Regions from separate parts of the Massilia sp. TSP1-1-2 genome, predicted to be linked through region 1. Evidence: predicted binding sites of a transcription regulator. Region 1 holds the regulator's gene; the other holds the start of a gene.

What was found. The regulator NrdR, encoded in region 1, represses ribonucleotide reductase genes. The targets are predictions, from matches to a motif close to CACNANATNTNGTG.
Region 2: the regulator NrdR is predicted to act here: its motif matches at 2,419-2,432, upstream of ACP7BV_RS12840 (ribonucleoside-diphosphate reductase subunit alpha).

The regions. Positions count from the first base shown of each region.
Region 1 is NZ_JAFCTU010000063.1:3,202-11,492, forward strand. It holds gene tolB (Tol-Pal system beta propeller repeat protein TolB) at 1-268, opposite strand, end outside; gene tolA (cell envelope integrity protein TolA) at 298-1,284, opposite strand; gene ACP7BV_RS26540 (ExbD/TolR family protein) at 1,293-1,727, opposite strand; gene tolQ (protein TolQ) at 1,740-2,429, opposite strand; gene ybgC (tol-pal system-associated acyl-CoA thioesterase) at 2,460-2,894, opposite strand; gene ACP7BV_RS26555 (SDR family oxidoreductase) at 3,259-4,014, opposite strand; ZMP/ZTP riboswitch at 4,143-4,254, shown strand; gene glyA (serine hydroxymethyltransferase) at 4,356-5,603, shown strand; gene nrdR (transcriptional regulator NrdR) at 5,629-6,096, shown strand; gene pilV (type IV pilus modification protein PilV) at 6,257-6,835, shown strand; gene ACP7BV_RS26575 (PilW family protein) at 6,832-7,749, shown strand; gene ACP7BV_RS26580 (pilus assembly PilX family protein) at 7,757-8,291, shown strand, end outside.
Region 2 is NZ_JAFCTU010000012.1:118,573-126,863, forward strand. It holds gene tnpC (IS66 family transposase) at 1-1,291, opposite strand, end outside; gene tnpB (IS66 family insertion sequence element accessory protein TnpB) at 1,361-1,717, opposite strand; gene tnpA (IS66 family insertion sequence element accessory protein TnpA) at 1,717-2,013, opposite strand; gene ACP7BV_RS12840 (ribonucleoside-diphosphate reductase subunit alpha) at 2,689-5,595, shown strand; gene ACP7BV_RS12845 (ribonucleotide-diphosphate reductase subunit beta) at 5,715-6,827, shown strand; gene ACP7BV_RS12850 (nuclear transport factor 2 family protein) at 7,070-7,489, opposite strand; gene ACP7BV_RS12855 (LuxR C-terminal-related transcriptional regulator) at 7,903-8,291, shown strand, end outside.

The DNA.
Region 1 (8,291 bases):
CGCCGCGCGCCTTCCACTGGCTGTAGCTGACCGGGTCGTTTTCCGACATGGCGCCGGCATCGATGACCTTGAACACGCCGCTGCGCTCAAGGTCGGCTTTGATGATGGCAGACACCTGGGCCGGGGCCATCGATTCATCGGCAAAGGCGGCCACGGCGATGGGAATCTGGTTGCTGCCAACGCCGGCAATCTCGATTTTGAGCTGGGCATGGGCGGACGCGCCGGCCAGCAGGCCGACGGTAAACATCAAGGTATGCAGTTTGTTCATTCGGTCTTTCCCGGTGTGTGCAAGGTGATTCAGTCGAGCTCCTTCATCAAGATGCTGACTTCAATAGAGCGCTCTACCGTACCATCTTTTTTCTTTGGAAGTGGTGACGAATTGTTAATGCCGCGTTCTACAGCCTCGTCGAAGGCTCGAATGCCGCTGCTTTTGGTCTTGCGGACGGAGATAATCTCCCCCGTAGGCAATTGTTCGATTTTGAAGGTTGCACGCGGATTGCCCTCTACGTCAGTGTCGCCGTTGTAGGAGGTCGAACGTTTGATCTTGCTGGTGATCGCGGCGACGTAGCCGGCGTCGATCTTGGGTGCGGTGGCGCGTTCGGCGCCGCCGTTGTTGCCCATGCCGCCGGTGATGCGCTTCATCTCCATCTCGCGTATTTTTTGAATCAGTTTTTCGTCGAACAAGTCCTGGGCGGCCTTGGCGGCTTTTTCAGCCTTGGCCTTGTCTGCGAGCAGCTTGTCCGCCAGCGCTTTTTCTTTTTTGGCGGCTAGTTCTTTCTCTTTTTTCTCGGCCAGCGCTTTTTCCTTGGCGTCAAGTTCAGCTACCTCGCGCGCCTTATCCTTGGCCACTTTCTCGTCGGCCAGCTTCTTCTCGAGTAGCTTCTTTTCAAGCAGCTTTTTCTTTTCTTTTTCGCGTTCGAGTGCGATGTCGGGTGTCTTGGGCGCAACCGGCTCCGCCACCTTGGCTACCTTGGGCACCACCGGCTCGGCCACCTTGGGCGGCGGCGGAGGAGGAAGGGGAGGCACGACCTTGGGCACCGGCACCGGGTCCGGCTGGCGCACCGCTTGCGTTCGCGGCGGCGGCGCGGCCGTTTCGGTTTTCATGTCCCACACTTCCGCTTCCACGGCGGTCGGCTCGACGTTCTGCCACTTGATGCCCACCCACAAGAAGGCGAGCAAGCCGGCGTGCACGAGCAGCGCGACAATGATCGCCGGCACCTTGTTCGGTTCCGGCGGAATGGTGTAGGGCACACCGTGGACCGAGATGGGAGTCGTGGATGCCATGGTGTCTGTCACTTGGTGGCCAGCCCAACCCGGGTGATGCCCATTTTCTTGGCTTCCGAAATGAGCTGGATCACGTCGTCGTACTTGCTGTCCTTGTCGCCGGCAATCATGACGGGATACTCAGGATGCTCTTGGTGCAGGTCGCGCAGGCGGCGCAGCAGGGCGGTGCGGTCGGGCATTTTTTCGGGCGCCTGGGTGCGCGCGCCGTTGATGCCGATCGACAGCGTTGCATCGGGCTGAATGATTACCTGCAAGTAGTTATCCGGCGGCAGTGCGGATTTTTGCGCATTCGGCAGATTGATGACGCTCGGGCTGTTTGCGGGCGGCACCACCATGAAAATAATCAGCAGCACCAGCATCACGTCGATGTAGGGCACCACGTTGATTTCAGATTTGAACTTGCGTTTGCGACCGCCGCGCAGGCTGCTGGAAAAGGAAGCCATGGTGTCCTTCGCTTAGCGCGACTGGCGCTGCAGGATGTTCGAAAATTCTTCGACGAAGCTCTCGAAGCGGATGGCGAGGCGGTCGATGTCGTGCGTAAAGCGGTTGTAGGCGACGACGGCCGGAATGGCGGCGAACAGGCCGATGGCGGTCGCGATCAGCGCTTCGGCAATGCCTGGCGCCACGGCGGCCAGCGTGGCTTGCTGCACATTGGCAAGGCCGCGGAAGGCATTCATGATGCCCCACACGGTGCCCAGCAAACCAATATAGGGCGACACGGAACCAACCGACGCCAGGAAGTTCAAATGGGTGTCGAGCGAGTCAAGTTCGCGCTGGAAGGCAGCGCGCATGGCGCGGCGCGCGCCGTCGAGTACGGCGCCGGTGTCGAGCGGGTCGCGCTTGTCCGATGCTTGCTTGCCTTTAATGAATTCGCCCATGCCTGCATCGAAAATGCGCGACAGTGCACCGCTTTGTTCGCGGCTGCGGCTGGCGCTTTCGTGCAGGGTGTTCAGGTTGCCGCCGGCCCAGAAGCTGCGTTCGAACTTCTCGGTCTGGGCGCGGGCTGCGCTGATAGCGAAGCTTTTGCGGAAAATATAGGTCCAGCTCATCAGGGAAACTATCAGCAGCAGTGCCATGATCAATTGCACGATCAGGTGGGCATGGGTGATCAGCGCGATAAAGGAAAGGTCTTGGGGTGCGTTCATCGGGTTCGCTATTCTATCGAGTGGAGTGAATCAGGCGGGTCGCATTTTAGCAGCGGTAGCAGGGGGCAGGGGGCGTGGACGCAGCGTCCGCGCATCAACGCAGCCTACCTTGACGCTGGCGCTGGCGAGCAGGGTATCGCCGCGCCAGGCTTGCTGTAAAAATTGAATGGAGGCGCCGCCAAGTTTTTGTATGCTTAGCGTTAAGTCTATTACATCGTCGAGCTTGGCTGGCGCGTGGTAGTCAATGCTTGCGTTTTTGACGACGAAAATGGCGCCGTCGGAGTCCGCCAAGGCTTGCTGGTTGACGCCGGTCGCGCGCAGCCATTCGGTGCGCGCGCGCTCAAAAAATTTCAGGTAATTGGCGTAAAAAACGATGCCGCCCGCGTCGGTATCTTCGTAGTAGATGCGGACTTGCCAGGTGAATGCTGAGGGCATGTCAGGGTCATGAGTCAAGGTGGGAAACATTCTAATCGATTTATCTGGGCGAAATGTAACGAAGCGTACATAGCCGGGAGGAGGGCAGGCTTAAACATGGGGTGGGAGCCAACTACTTTTCGACGACGCAATTCACCGATACAATGCTAATGAGTCGTGGTCCTTACGAGGATGTTACAAAAGAGTCGTCGTGGACTGTAGGTCGGACAAGCGCGAAGCGCGCATTCCGACACTGCATGCGTCGCGTTGACGCTGGCAATGTCGGAATGCGCGCTTCGCGCTTTTCCGACGATTTGCAAGAGCCGCGTGCGCAATCACGCTGTAGTGAAAGCGCTGTCCTTGACATTCGAGCAGTTTTGCCGCTGTAAGCGGGTTCCCTGGCAACACTACAACGCTACGCCACCACATCCCGCTTGATCGTAAACGGCGAAAACCCCTGGCACACCGGCATCATCTCGATCGTATTGATATTCACATGCGGCGGCAGCGTCGCCACCCAATACGCCGTCTCGGCAATATCGCTCGCCGTCAACGGCTGGGTGCCTTCATACACCTTGGCTGCAGCCGCGTCGTCGCCCTTGAAGCGCACGTTCGAAAACTCGGTCCCGCCGCACAAACCCGGCGCCAGATTGGTCGCGCGCACGCCCGTGCCCACCAGGTCGGCCCGTAAATTGAGCGTAAACTGGTCCACGAATGCCTTGGTTGCTCCGTACACATTGCCCCCAGGGTAGGGATAATGTCCGGCAACCGACCCCAAGTTGATAATCAGCCCGCTGCCGCGCTCGACCATCGCCGGCAGCAGGGTGCGCGTCATGGTCACCAGCCCCGTGCAATTGGTGGCGATCATGGTTTCCCAGTCTTCCAGCGGCGCTTCGTGCGCAGGTTTGGTGCCCAGCGCCAGGCCGGCATTGTTGATCAGCACATCTATCTGGCGCCATGACTGCGGCAGCATCGACATCGCCTCGTTGATCGAATCCTTGCAGGTGACATCCATCACCAGCGGCAACGCCAGGTCGCCCAGTTCGGCCGCCAGGGCGTCGAGCCGCTCCTTGCGGCGCCCGCTAATCACGACCTGATGGCCGTTTTTTACGAACGTACGTGCCATTTCGGCGCCAAAACCTGCCGAGGCGCCTGTAATAAAAACGATCATTTCTCACATCCCTACAGTGGGGTAACCAACAAATTGTAGCCGATGTGTCCTTCGATCCGGCGCGCTGTCACCTTTGCAAGCCCTTTCCTTGCCCAAATCAAGGGTTTAACTTACAATTTGGCCTCCATTACGTCTCACGTAACTGGCGAAAAGTCGCGGCGAGGTCCTTGCCAGTCGGCGAAAGGTGGGCTTCCACCGGGGAACGTGAGATTTCATCAGCCGTTCGCCTGGGCAGCCACCGATGGAAGCGCACGATGAGGCTGCCTGTCCTGTTTCCGACGGTATTCCTCATTCGATCCTTACAGTCAGGTGCCTCGCACTCTTATCGATTGGAGTTTTTCATGTTTGCAAAAGATCACACGCTCGCCAATGTTGACCCGGAATTGTGGGCCGCAATTCAAAAAGAAAACACCCGCCAGCAAGATCACATTGAGCTGATCGCCTCCGAGAACTACACCTCGCCTGCCGTTATGCAAGCCCAGGGCTCGCAGTTGACCAACAAATACGCCGAAGGCTATCCAGGCAAGCGCTACTACGGCGGCTGCGAATTCGTCGATATCGCCGAGCAGTTGGCGATTGATCGCGTCAAGCAATTGTTTGGCGCTGAAGCGGCCAACGTGCAGCCTAATTCCGGTTCCCAGGCCAACCAGGGCGTGTTTTTCGCCATGCTCAAACCGGGCGACACCATCATGGGCATGTCGCTGGCCGAAGGCGGCCACCTGACCCACGGCATGGCGCTGAACATGTCGGGCAAGTGGTTTAATGTTGTTTCCTACGGCTTGACGCCGGAAGAAGACATCGACTATGACGCTATGGAAAAACTGGCCCATGAGCACAAGCCGAAGATGATCATCGCGGGCGCCTCGGCGTTTTCGCTGAAAATCGACTTCGAGCGCTTCGCCAAGGTCGCCAAGGATGTGGGCGCTTACTTCATGGTCGACATGGCGCACTACGCCGGCCTGATCGCCGCCGGTGTCTACCCGAACCCGGTGCCGCACGCCGACTTCGTCACCTCGACCACGCACAAGTCGCTGCGCGGCCCGCGCGGCGGCATCATCCTGATGAAGGCCGAGCACGAAAAGGCGATCAACTCGGCAATTTTCCCCGGCATCCAGGGTGGCCCGCTGATGCACGTGATCGCCGGCAAAGCCGTTGCCTTCAAGGAAGCGCTGGAGCCTGGCTTCAAGGAATACCAACAGCAGGTCGTCAAGAACGCCGACGCCCTGGCCAAGGCGCTCATCGCGCGCGGCCTGCGTATTGTTTCCGGCCGCACCGAGTCGCACGTGATGCTGGTCGACTTGCGCGCCAAAAACCTGACGGGCAAGGAAGCCGAAGCCCTGCTCGGCGCCGCGCACATGACGTGCAATAAAAACGGCATCCCGAACGACCCGCAAAAGCCGTTCGTCACCTCCGGCATTCGCCTGGGCAGCCCGGCGTTTACCACGCGCGGCTTCAAGGAAGAAGATGCCACCACGGTCGGCAACCTGATCGCCGACATCCTCGACAACCCGGGCGACCAGGCTGTGGTGGAGCGCGTCAAGGCCGAAGTCAAGAAGCTGACCGACAAGTACCCGGTCTACGCTTCTTAAAGCCAAGCGAAGCGCCGGCGCCCACATGAAATGTCCTTTCTGTCAGCATGAAGATACCCAGGTCCTCGACACGCGCGTGTCCGAGGAGGGCGATTCGATCCGGCGCCGGCGCCGCTGCGCCAAGTGCGACAAGCGCTTCACGACCAAGGAACGGATCGAGCTGTCGATGCCGATCATCGTTAAAAAGAACGGCAGCCGCACCGATTTTGCGTCGGCCAAGCTGCGCGGTTCGCTGATGCTGGCGCTGCGCAAGCGCCCCGTGTCGGCCGAAGCGATCGACCTGGCCGTGGCCTCGATCGAGGAAAAGCTGCTCACCAGCGGCCAGCGCGAAGTCGATACCAATTACGTGGGCGAACTGGTCATGGCCGAACTCAAACGGCTCGATAAGATTGCCTACATCCGCTTTGCCTCCGTCTACAAGAACTTCGAGGACCTGGCCGAATTCCAGGATGCCATTGCCGAAGTCGGGCAAGAGCGCAAACCCCGCAAATAAGTCCCTTCGCACTGTTGAGCCATCTCATCGGCGGCTTTGTCACGCCTGATAACTTGGTGCCCAAGCGATCCAGATCAATGCAAGGTAGCGAACTCTGCAGTGTAAATGCAGGGGCCGCACCGTGCTTGGCTGCCGCGCGTTCAACGTTGCGGAGGCTCTGGTGCAAGCAAAACAGGTTGGCGGCTTTACCCTCATCGAAGTGCTGGTGTCCATCCTGGTGCTGGCCATCGGCGTGCTGGGCGCCGCCGGCGCGCAGCTGGCCGCGCTGCAAACGCGCCAGGCCACCGCGCTCACGTCGGCAGCGGTGCAACTGGCCGGCTCGCTGGCCGACCGCATGCAGGCCAACGCGCAACAGTCGCGCGGCGGCGACGCGCTCAATGCCTACCTGCAGCTCCATTACGACGCGCTGACCGACGGCCCGCCCGCGCCCCCTGCTGCGCCGTGCTATGCGGGCGCCGACTGCAACAGCGCGCAAATGGCTGCCTTTGACCTGTACGAAATTTCGCAGGCGCTGCATGCGGGCTTTCCCGGCGCTCGCGTCACCGTTTGCCGAGACGCCGCCATCGTGGCCAAAGGGGCCAAAGGGGCCAAAGGGGCCAATACGCTGGCCTGGCCGTGCGCGGGCGGGCTCAATGCGCCCATCGTCATCAAGCTGGGCTGGCGCACGCGCAGTACGGACGCCGGCGCCGAGGCGCAGTTCGCGCCGATGGTGGCCATCGTCGCGGGAGCATCCTCATGAAGCGCGAGCGCGGTTTTACCATCAGCGAGCTGCTGGTGGCCGTGGCCGTCGGCGCCTTCGTCATCCTGATCGCCGCTATGACGCTGGTGTCTGCCAGCGCCAGTTATGTGGCCCAGACCGAGGCCGCCATGGTCGACGACGCCGGGCGCTTTGCGCTGGCCGCCATCGAGCGGGCGGCGCGCCAGGCCGGCTTTGCCGACCTTGACCGCGACGACGCCGCCGGCGAGCCCGACCCAGCCGCACCGCCCTTCATCATGGGGCTGGACGCCGCATCGCTTTCGTCTGACAGCGATGCGCTGACCAATCCGCGGCCGGCCGCCATCAATGGCAGCGACGTGCTGGCGCTGCGCTTTGCCGGTTCGGGCAAGGCCGGCGGCGACGGCAGCGCGCTCACGTGCGCCGGCTTCACGGTCGGCGCCGGGCAGGAGGGCTGGAGCATCTTTTATGTCGGCAGCAGCGCCAAGGGCGAACCTGAATTGCGCTGCAAATACCGCGGCGCGAACAACTGGAGCGCCGAGGCGGTGGTTGGTGGTGTGGATTCGTTCCAGGTCCTGTACGGGGTTGACACCGATGCCGTCGCGGACGGGCAAGCCAACCGCTTCGTTAGCGCCACCGACATTACGGCGCACGATGCCAACCTGGCGCCAGAGGCCGACAGCATGGGAACGATCGTGCCCGACACATGGTGGAAGCGCGTGGCGAGCATCAAGGTGGCGCTGGTGCTGCATGGCGCGCGGCGCAGCAAGGGCGTGGGCAGTGCTGCGGTGTTCGACCTGTTTGGCGCGGCCTACAGCGCTGCCGCCCCCGGCGACCTGGGCGTGCACGTCGAAAAGGCAAACATGGCGCTGCCGCTGCGTGATCGCGAGCGGCGCACATTCTCGTCCACTATCCAATTGCGCAATGTGGCGCACTGAGGGCAGGATGCGTTCTCATCGCCTCCGCACCCATCGTTCACCAGCCGCCGCGCAACAAGGCGCTGCGCTGTTTGTCACGCTGTGCATCGTGGTGGTGCTGATGCTGCTTGCCGCTTCCATGGTGCGCACCGCGCTCAATGCGGAACGCTCGGCGCGCGGCGAGCGTGATCGGCAAATCGCACTGCAAGGGGCCGAGGCGGCATTGCAAGACGCTGAACACGATATCGAAGGCGGCGCCGATCCCGCGTCCAAGCGGGCGGCCATGTTCGCGGACGGCAGCGCCGAAGGGTTCGTTCAGGGCTGCGGGGCGGGGCAGGACAATCCCGAGCTCGGGCTTTGCCTGCGTTCGCTTGAACCTGCGCCGGCGGCGTGGCAGAGCGTGGCGTTGGCGGGCGGAGCCGAAGGGGAAGGCTCGGGCAGCATCAGGACGGTGGAATACGGGCGCTTTACCGGAGCGGCCATGCCGTATGGCCGCGGCGCACTGCCGGCGCGGCTGCCACGCTACATCATCGAACTGATGCCGTATGCGCGCGCGGGCCACG
Region 2 (8,291 bases), on a different contig from region 1:
ACAGCCACTGCCCGAGGGCATAGCTGATCGCCTTGCCGATCAGTGATTGCGGCATGACCTCGGCCTGATTCTTGACCAGCCAGGCGTGTAGTGCGTCCAGGATCGGACGGCTTTTCTCTTGTCTCCAGCGGTAAATTTCTTCGACCACTGTACTGCCCTCCGGCGGCGGCTTTTTCCTCACCGTGGACTCGATGTGGTACAGCTTGCCGATCATGTCGAGCACTTCCTTTGCTCGCCCCGATGGGTTTTTCTGCGCCTTGAATGCTTCGTCGAACTTGCGCCGCGCGTGTGCCATGCAGCCGAGATGCTTCATGCCTGGCAGCATGCGCCAGGCAGCGTAACCGTCGGTCATGACTGCCCCCTCGTAACCGAGCAGGAAACGTTCTGGATGGTCGTGGCCACGTCCGGGCTGGTACTCGAACAGCACCACTTGACGTTCGTGGCACAGGGCCGTTCGGTAGACCCACATATACGATGTGTTTTGCGCTTTGCGGCCCGCTTCGTTGAGCACCTGCAGCGTGGTCTCGTCGCCATGGATGAATGCGCTTGTCAGCAACTCCTGCCGTAGCGCCGCGTACAGCGGCGTGAGTAGCACGCCGGCCTTGATGCACCATTGGGCCAGCGTACCGCGCGCGACATCGACTTCGCCGCGCAGCAGCCAGTCGTGCTGGCGATACAGGGGCATCCCATCAGCGTATTTTGCCGTCAGGACTGTGGCCACCGTGCCGGCGCTGGCGTTGCTGCCAGGGATGGGCTGGGCTGGCATGGGGCTGGTGATGATTTTGCTTGATTCGCCGTGGCGGTCGCACTGACGGCAGGCATACTTGAACCGCACATGCTGCAACACCTGGACCTTCGCTGGAATGATGTCGAGCTGTTCGCTCGTTTCTTCACCCATGCGGTGCAGGGCACCTTGGCAGCAGGCGCAGACCTTTTCCGCTTCGGTCAAATCGTGTTCGACGCGTTTGCGCGGCAGGTGCGCCGGCAAAGCCCGGCGGCCGCGCTTTTTGGATGGGGATTTGGGCGTATCCGCCCCGTCCGGCTCTTCACTTTCCGGGAAGGCGATGGCGTCCTGCTCGGCTTCGTTGAACAGGCAACCCTGGGCGCCCAGTTTTTCGCTCGATGGCGCGAACCGCTTCAGTTGCGCCAGTCGAAACTGGTCTTCCAGGAACGAGACGCGTTGCTGCAGCGCGCCGATCTGTTTCTGATCGGCGGCGGCGCGACCTTCCAGCGCCAGGATGTAGGCGCGCAGTTCGGGGGGCAGGCTGGCAAGTTGCTCGGGTGGGTACATGCAGTAACTTTACCAAACCATTTTCCGTTTTGGGTTTACGTCATTTGCATGTTTTTGAAATAAAGTTTGCTAGCACATGGCACGCGGTGTCATCGCCTGATGCGCCACCGCGTTCTGCCATTTCAAGCCGTCGATCAGCCAGCGCAACTGGCGTGCCGTCACGGCCAGCGCCTGTGCATCGTCGGCGTGCTCAGGCCAGTGGAAGCGACCTTCCTCCAGCCGGCGGAAGTGCAGCCAGAAGCCGTTCGTGTCCCAGTGCAGGATCTTGATCCGATCGCGGGCGCGGTTACAGAACACGAACCAGTGCGGGCTGACTGGATCGAGTCCCAGCGTCTCGGCCACTACCAGCGCCAGTCCGTTGATCGACTTGCGCATGTCGTGATGACCTGTGGCGAGGTACACCATGCCTTGCGGTGTACCCCACATCAGCGCAACGCCATCACAACCGCGCCAAGCCAGTCCACTTGCGCCTGGCTGCGCAACCTGATCACGTAGCCGGTCGGTGTTTCGACTTCCAATACCTGTTCACCGTGGCCTCCCAGTAACGGCAGCGCGATCAGTTTTGTGGAAGTTGCTGGTGCCGGCGAAAGCCGCTTGCGCCAGTAGTGAAACGACGCCTCGGTTACGCCATTGACCGCGCACCAGGAACGAATTGGCTGACCCGACGCTGCGTGATCCTGCAGGCGCGTCGTCCATATTGTCTGTTTCGTTTCTTCTTGCATGTTCGTGACTCCTTTAGTTGATGGAGCCCCGATTCTGGGTGCGGAAAATTAGCAATGGAAGGTGGGGTAAATAGCGCGCTTACCCTGCAAACACCATCTGCTGGTGGACCAGCGTGGGCCGCCGCTAGTAGCCCGGATCTCGGGCGCGCAGGTGCATGACTCGCGTCTGCTCATCCCGCTCGGGTAATGCGCTGGCGCTTTTCGCCTTACCTTTTCACCCGGCTGCCCGCTATTTGGGCACTGACGTTAGTGTCCGCTCACCGCCTGATGCGCCTCGCGCCCGCACTCGGAAATGTCAAGGGCCCGCACGCGAATAAATGTCAAAAAAATTAGGTTAGTGATTCCAGAAAGCTATTGCAAGCGTTCGGCCTAGCCACTACAATTAGTCTTCAAATTTGATCAATGCACTAGATGTAGTGGTACAAAGAGAACTTCAGCCAAAATGCATAAGACTGCTTTCTTTAAAGAACGCCCCAAAAAGAGCGCAGTATTTACCAAAAAATGACGATGAATTCCAGCCCGGCGCGCCAGGCAGGATGGTCATTTTTTTCTTTTTCAGTCTTAGAACTGGGCGCGCCCGAGGGCAGCCCACTTGATATAACAATCGGCGCAGCACAACTGCCAGCCGTTCCAGGAGGTCTCATGCAGACAAGCCAAGAATCACCGAACAATCCCATGCACGTCACACCTGGAGCTGCCGCACCAGTCGAAAACAGCCCGGCGGCGATCGCCGCCAGCGGCGACTACCGCATCATCCGCCGCAACGGCTCGGTCGTCGCGTTCGAGCCATCCAAGATCGCCATCGCCGTCACCAAGGCGTTTCTGGCCGTGGTCGGCGGCCAGGGCGCAGCCTCGGCGCGCGTGCGCGACCTGGTCGAGCAGCTCACCAACAATGTCGTCAGCGCCCTCGTGCGGCGCCAGCCATCGGGCGGCACCTTCCATATCGAAGACGTGCAGGACCAGGTTGAACTGTCGCTGATGCGCTCGGGCGAGCATGACGTCGCGCGCGCCTACGTGCTGTACCGCGCCAAGCACATGGAAGAGCGCCGCCTGCAAAAGGAAGCCCAGGGCGCCAGCGATATCGCCGCCCCGCAGATCCACGTGCTTGACAATGGCGTGCGCCGCGCGCTCGACATGCAGCAAGTGCGCGACCTGATCAACGCCGCCTGCGTCGGCCTGGAAAAGCACGTCGACGCCGACGCCATCCTGGCCGAAACCGTACGCAACCTGTACGACGGCGTGCCGGTCGAAGAGCTGCACAAGTCGGCCATCCTGGCCGCGCGCGCGCTGATGGAAAAAGACCCGGCGTACTCGCAAGTCACCGCCCGCATCCTGCTGCACACGATCCGCAAGGAAGTCTTTGGCCAGGAAGTGCCGCAGGCGAAAGCGGCCGCGCACTATCTGGAGTACTTCCCGCAGTACATCGCCAAGGGCATCGCGAATGAACTGCTGGACCCGGTGCTGGCATCTTTCGACCTGGCCAAGCTGGCCCGCGCACTGGTTGCCGACCGCGACCTGCAGTTCGGCTACATCGGCCTGCAGACCCTGTACGACCGCTACTTTTTGCACGTGCGCGACGTGCGCATTGAAATGCCGCAGGCCTTCTACATGCGGGTGGCCATGGGCCTGTCGCTGCGCGAAGAAAACCGCGAAGCGCGCGCCGTCGAGTTCTACAACCTGCTGTCGTCGTTCGACTTCATGAGCTCGACCCCGACGCTGTTCAACGCGGGCACGCTGCGCTCGCAATTGTCGTCGTGCTACCTGACCACGGTCTCGGACGACCTGGAAGGCATCTACGACGCCATCAAGGAAAACGCGCTGCTGGCCAAGTTCGCCGGCGGCCTGGGCAACGACTGGACGCCGGTGCGCGCCCTGGGCGCCCACATCAAGGGCACCAACGGCAAGTCGCAAGGCGTGGTGCCGTTCCTGAAAGTGGTCAACGACACCGCCGTCGCCGTGAACCAGGGCGGCAAGCGCAAGGGCGCCGTGTGCGCCTACCTGGAAACGTGGCACATGGACATCGAGGAATTCCTCGACCTGCGCAAGAACACGGGCGACGACCGCCGCCGCACGCACGACATGAACACGGCCAACTGGATTCCCGACATGTTCATGAAGCGCGTGATGGAAAAGGGCGACTGGACGCTGTTTTCGCCGTCCGACTGCACGGACTTGCACGACAAGGTCGGCAAAGCGTTCGAGACCGCCTACCTGGGCTACGAAGCGAAAGCGGCAGCCGGGGAAATCCGCGTATTCAAAAAAGTAGCCGCGCTCGACCTGTGGCGCAAGATGCTGTCGATGCTGTTTGAAACGGGCCACCCGTGGATCACCTTCAAGGACCCATGCAACATCCGTTCGCCGCAGCAGCACACGGGCGTGGTCCACAGCTCGAACCTGTGCACCGAGATTACCCTGAACACGGGACCGGATGAAATCGCCGTCTGCAACCTTGGTTCGGTGAACATGCCGGCCCACATGAAAGAAGGCAAGCTCGACCCGGTCAAGCTGCAAAAGACCGTCCGCACCGCAATGCGCATGCTCGACAATGTCATCGACATCAACTATTACGCTGTCGACAAGGCCCGCAATTCAAACATGCGCCACCGTCCGGTGGGCCTGGGTATCATGGGTTTCCAGGATTGTCTGCACATGATGCGCGTTCCTTACTCGTCGATGCAGGCTGTCGAGTTCGCGGACCGTTCGATGGAAGCCGTTTGCTACTACGCTTACCTGGCCTCGACCGAGCTGGCTGAAGAGCGCGGCCGTTACGCGTCTTACGAGGGTTCGCTGTGGAGCCGCGGCATCCTGCCGCAAGACTCCGTCAAGCTGCTGGCCGAGGAACGCGGCGGCTACCTGGAAGTGGACAGCTCGTCGGCCATGGACTGGAGCCTGGTGCGCGAGCGCATCGAGCAATTCGGCATGCGCAACTCGAATTGCGTGGCGATTGCGCCAACGGCGACCATTTCGAACATCATTGGCGTCTCAGCCTGTATCGAGCCGACCTTCCAGAACCTGTACGTAAAGTCGAACCTGTCGGGCGAATTTACGGAGATCAATGCCTACCTGGTGCGCGACCTCAAGGCGCGCGATCTGTGGGATGAAGTGATGATCTCCGACCTGAAGTACTTCGACGGTTCGCTGGCCAAGATCGACCGCATTCCGCAAGACTTGCGTGAGATTTACGCTACCGCGTTTGAAGTCTCGCCAAGCTGGCTGGTGGAAGCGGCGTCGCGCCGCCAGAAGTGGATCGACCAGGCGCAGTCGCTGAACATTTACATGGCGGGTGCATCGGGCAAAAAGTTGGACGAGACCTACAAGCTGGCCTGGCTGCGCGGCCTGAAGACCACCTACTACCTGCGCACCATTGCCGCGACCCACATGGAAAAGTCAACCTCCAAGACCGGCGCGTTGAATGCGGTGGCGGTGGACGGCGGCATGTCGGCCCATGCGATGGGCGTGGCGGCCGACAGTGCAGCGGCGGCAGCGGCGGCGGCGGCAACAGCAACGGCGGAAGCCGACGGTGAAGCGTGTTACCTGCGTCCGGGTGATGATGGTTTCGAAGAATGCGAAGCTTGCCAGTAAGAGGCAACTGTGCATGGCGGATTGGCATCCGCCCTACGAGAGCCACGGTCCGTAGGGCGGATGCAATCCGCCATGAGAGCCAATGACATTTGATTTGAACGAACTAAAGGAATACCACCATGTTGTCCTGGGACGATGAAACAAGCGCACCGAGCGCGCCACCACCACTGCCAATGAGCGCCGGCGACGCTCCCGCGCCCGCCGAAGCTGTCGCCAAGCGCGTGCATGCCGACGACAAGCGCATCATCAACGGCAAGACCGACGTCAACCAGTTGGTCCCGTTTAAGTACAAATGGGCATGGGACAAGTACCTGGCCGGCTGCGCCAATCACTGGATGCCGCAGGAAGTGAACATGCAGCGCGACATCGAGCTGTGGAAGAACCCGAACGGCCTGACCGACGACGAGCGTCGCCTGGTCAAGCGCAACCTGGGATTTTTCGTCACCGCCGACTCGCTCGCCGCCAACAACATCGTGCTGGGCACCTACCGCCACATCACGGCGCCGGAATGCCGCCAGTACCTGCTGCGCCAGGCGTTCGAGGAAGCGATCCACACCCACGCCTACCAGTACATCGTCGAGTCGCTCGGCCTGGACGAAGCGGAAATCTTCAATGCCTACAACGAAGTGAAGTCGATCCGCGACAAGGATGAGTTCCTGATTCCGTTCATCAACACGCTGACCGACCCGGCCTTTACCACCGGCACCGTTGAAAACGACCAGAAGCTGTTGAAGTCGCTCATCGTGTTCGCTTGCCTGATGGAAGGCTTGTTTTTCTACGTGGGCTTTACGCAGATCCTGGCGCTGGGCCGCCAGAACAAGATGATGGGCGCGGCCGAGCAGTACCAGTACATCTTGCGCGACGAGTCGATGCATTGCAATTTCGGCATTGACCTGATCAACACGATCAAGATGGAAAACCCGCTGCTGTGGACGCCGGCGTTCAAGGAAGAAATCAAGGCGCTGTTCCTGCAAGCGGTTGACCTGGAGTATGCGTACGCGGAAGACACCATGCCGCGCGGCGTGCTGGGCTTGAACGCGACCATGTTCAAGGGTTATTTGCGTTTTATCGCGAACCGCCGCGCGCAGCAGATTGGCATGGATATGTTGTTTGCCCAGGAAGAAAATCCATTCCCTTGGATGAGCGAGATGATTGATTTGAAGAAGGAACGTAATTTCTTCGAGACGCGTGTGACGGAGTATCAAACCGGTGGCGCGTTGAACTGGGAGTAACAGCTCGCCCTCGCGGCGAACGACACAGACCTCTGAACTGGCGACACATCGTTTGAAGCAGAGGGTGCGTTGAACTTAAGAACGGCGCTTTTGCAAGACTTTGCAAACGCGCCGTTTTTGTTTGGGCCGAGCCGGCGTCGCCGATCGCATTAATCCGAGCCGCTACACTGCGTGAGTGTGCGCCTTTACCGATGCTTTCTGCTTCGTCTTGCGACGAGTCAGACAGTTTTGCGAAGCCGAGCTCAGCTCTGCTCCGGCATTTTGGACGAGTGATGGCTGGTGATCAGCCACTGTTTGCCATCCCATTTATAAGTGTAGGTGTAGCGCGCCTTCACTTGTTTGCCGTCGCCGAACTTAAAGGTGTACAAGCCTGCATCGGTCGCGCTGTTGCAGCCGAGCTCGATGTTTCGGCTGTCGATGGTGCCCACTGGCTTTCCCTTTACAAAGTGCTCGAAGTAGTCCGTCTTCTCGTCCGGGGTCAAGCGAGGCTTGTTCGAGACGGTCGCCAGCAGCACGGATTTCTTGGCGTAGTTGGCCACGATTTTTTCCGGATCGCCGGTTTGCAGCGAGGCGTTCCAACGGTCAAACAGGCCGGCAATTTCTTTTTCCGTCGACGAATGGCAGACTTCGGTCGTCGTGGCCTGGGCATTAGCTGCCAGCATAAAGGCGGCAAAAGGGAGAAGGCATAAGTAGCGCATGATAGTCCTTGATGAATTGTGCTGATGGGAGAAATACTTAGGTGCCGTAGTACAGCGCGTTCGGAGCGACGTCTGCGCGAACGCCGTGGATCTCGAGATCGGCCGGCGCGATTGTCGACAGCAGAAAACTGGGGCTTAGGTGGCGACCATCAAAATTTGCTTCATTTACTCCTCCAAAAGTGGAAATCGGCTATCGCCACGGAACCCCGGCACGATTACGTCCCCAGGCTGCACGGGATCGCGCACTGTGTTTCCGGTCATTCAGTGATCAGTGGCGATGAGCAAAGTATCCTTACTATTACGCAACGCGAAATCGGCTGATCGGCGCATTCTTCGTATGCTGAGTGGCATATAATGAGGGCCTCTGAAGAGGCACCATGACTACCTCCCTTCCTCCCGTCGATGCGCTTGGCAGCGCCAAGGCTACCCGTAGTCGCTATCGGCACGCTGAAGGCAGCGCGGCCCGACTGCGTTTGCTAACGGACACTGGCATTGCGCTTGCCAACGAGCGCGATAGTGCCGCGGCAATGAAGGCGATACTTGCAAAAGCGCTCGCGTTCATGTCGATGCATGAGGGTTTGCTGTTGTATCAACAAAATGATGGCCTGCATGTGCATGCGGCGCAGGGGACCGTGCCGCCTATTGGCGCTTGCCTTCCCATCAGCGGCGCCTTGCACAAGGTATTGCAGGAAGATGCGCTGCCATTGATCCAACACGATCTTCATAGCCGGCTGAAAATCGGCCGTGACAAGGCAGTTTGTCTGGA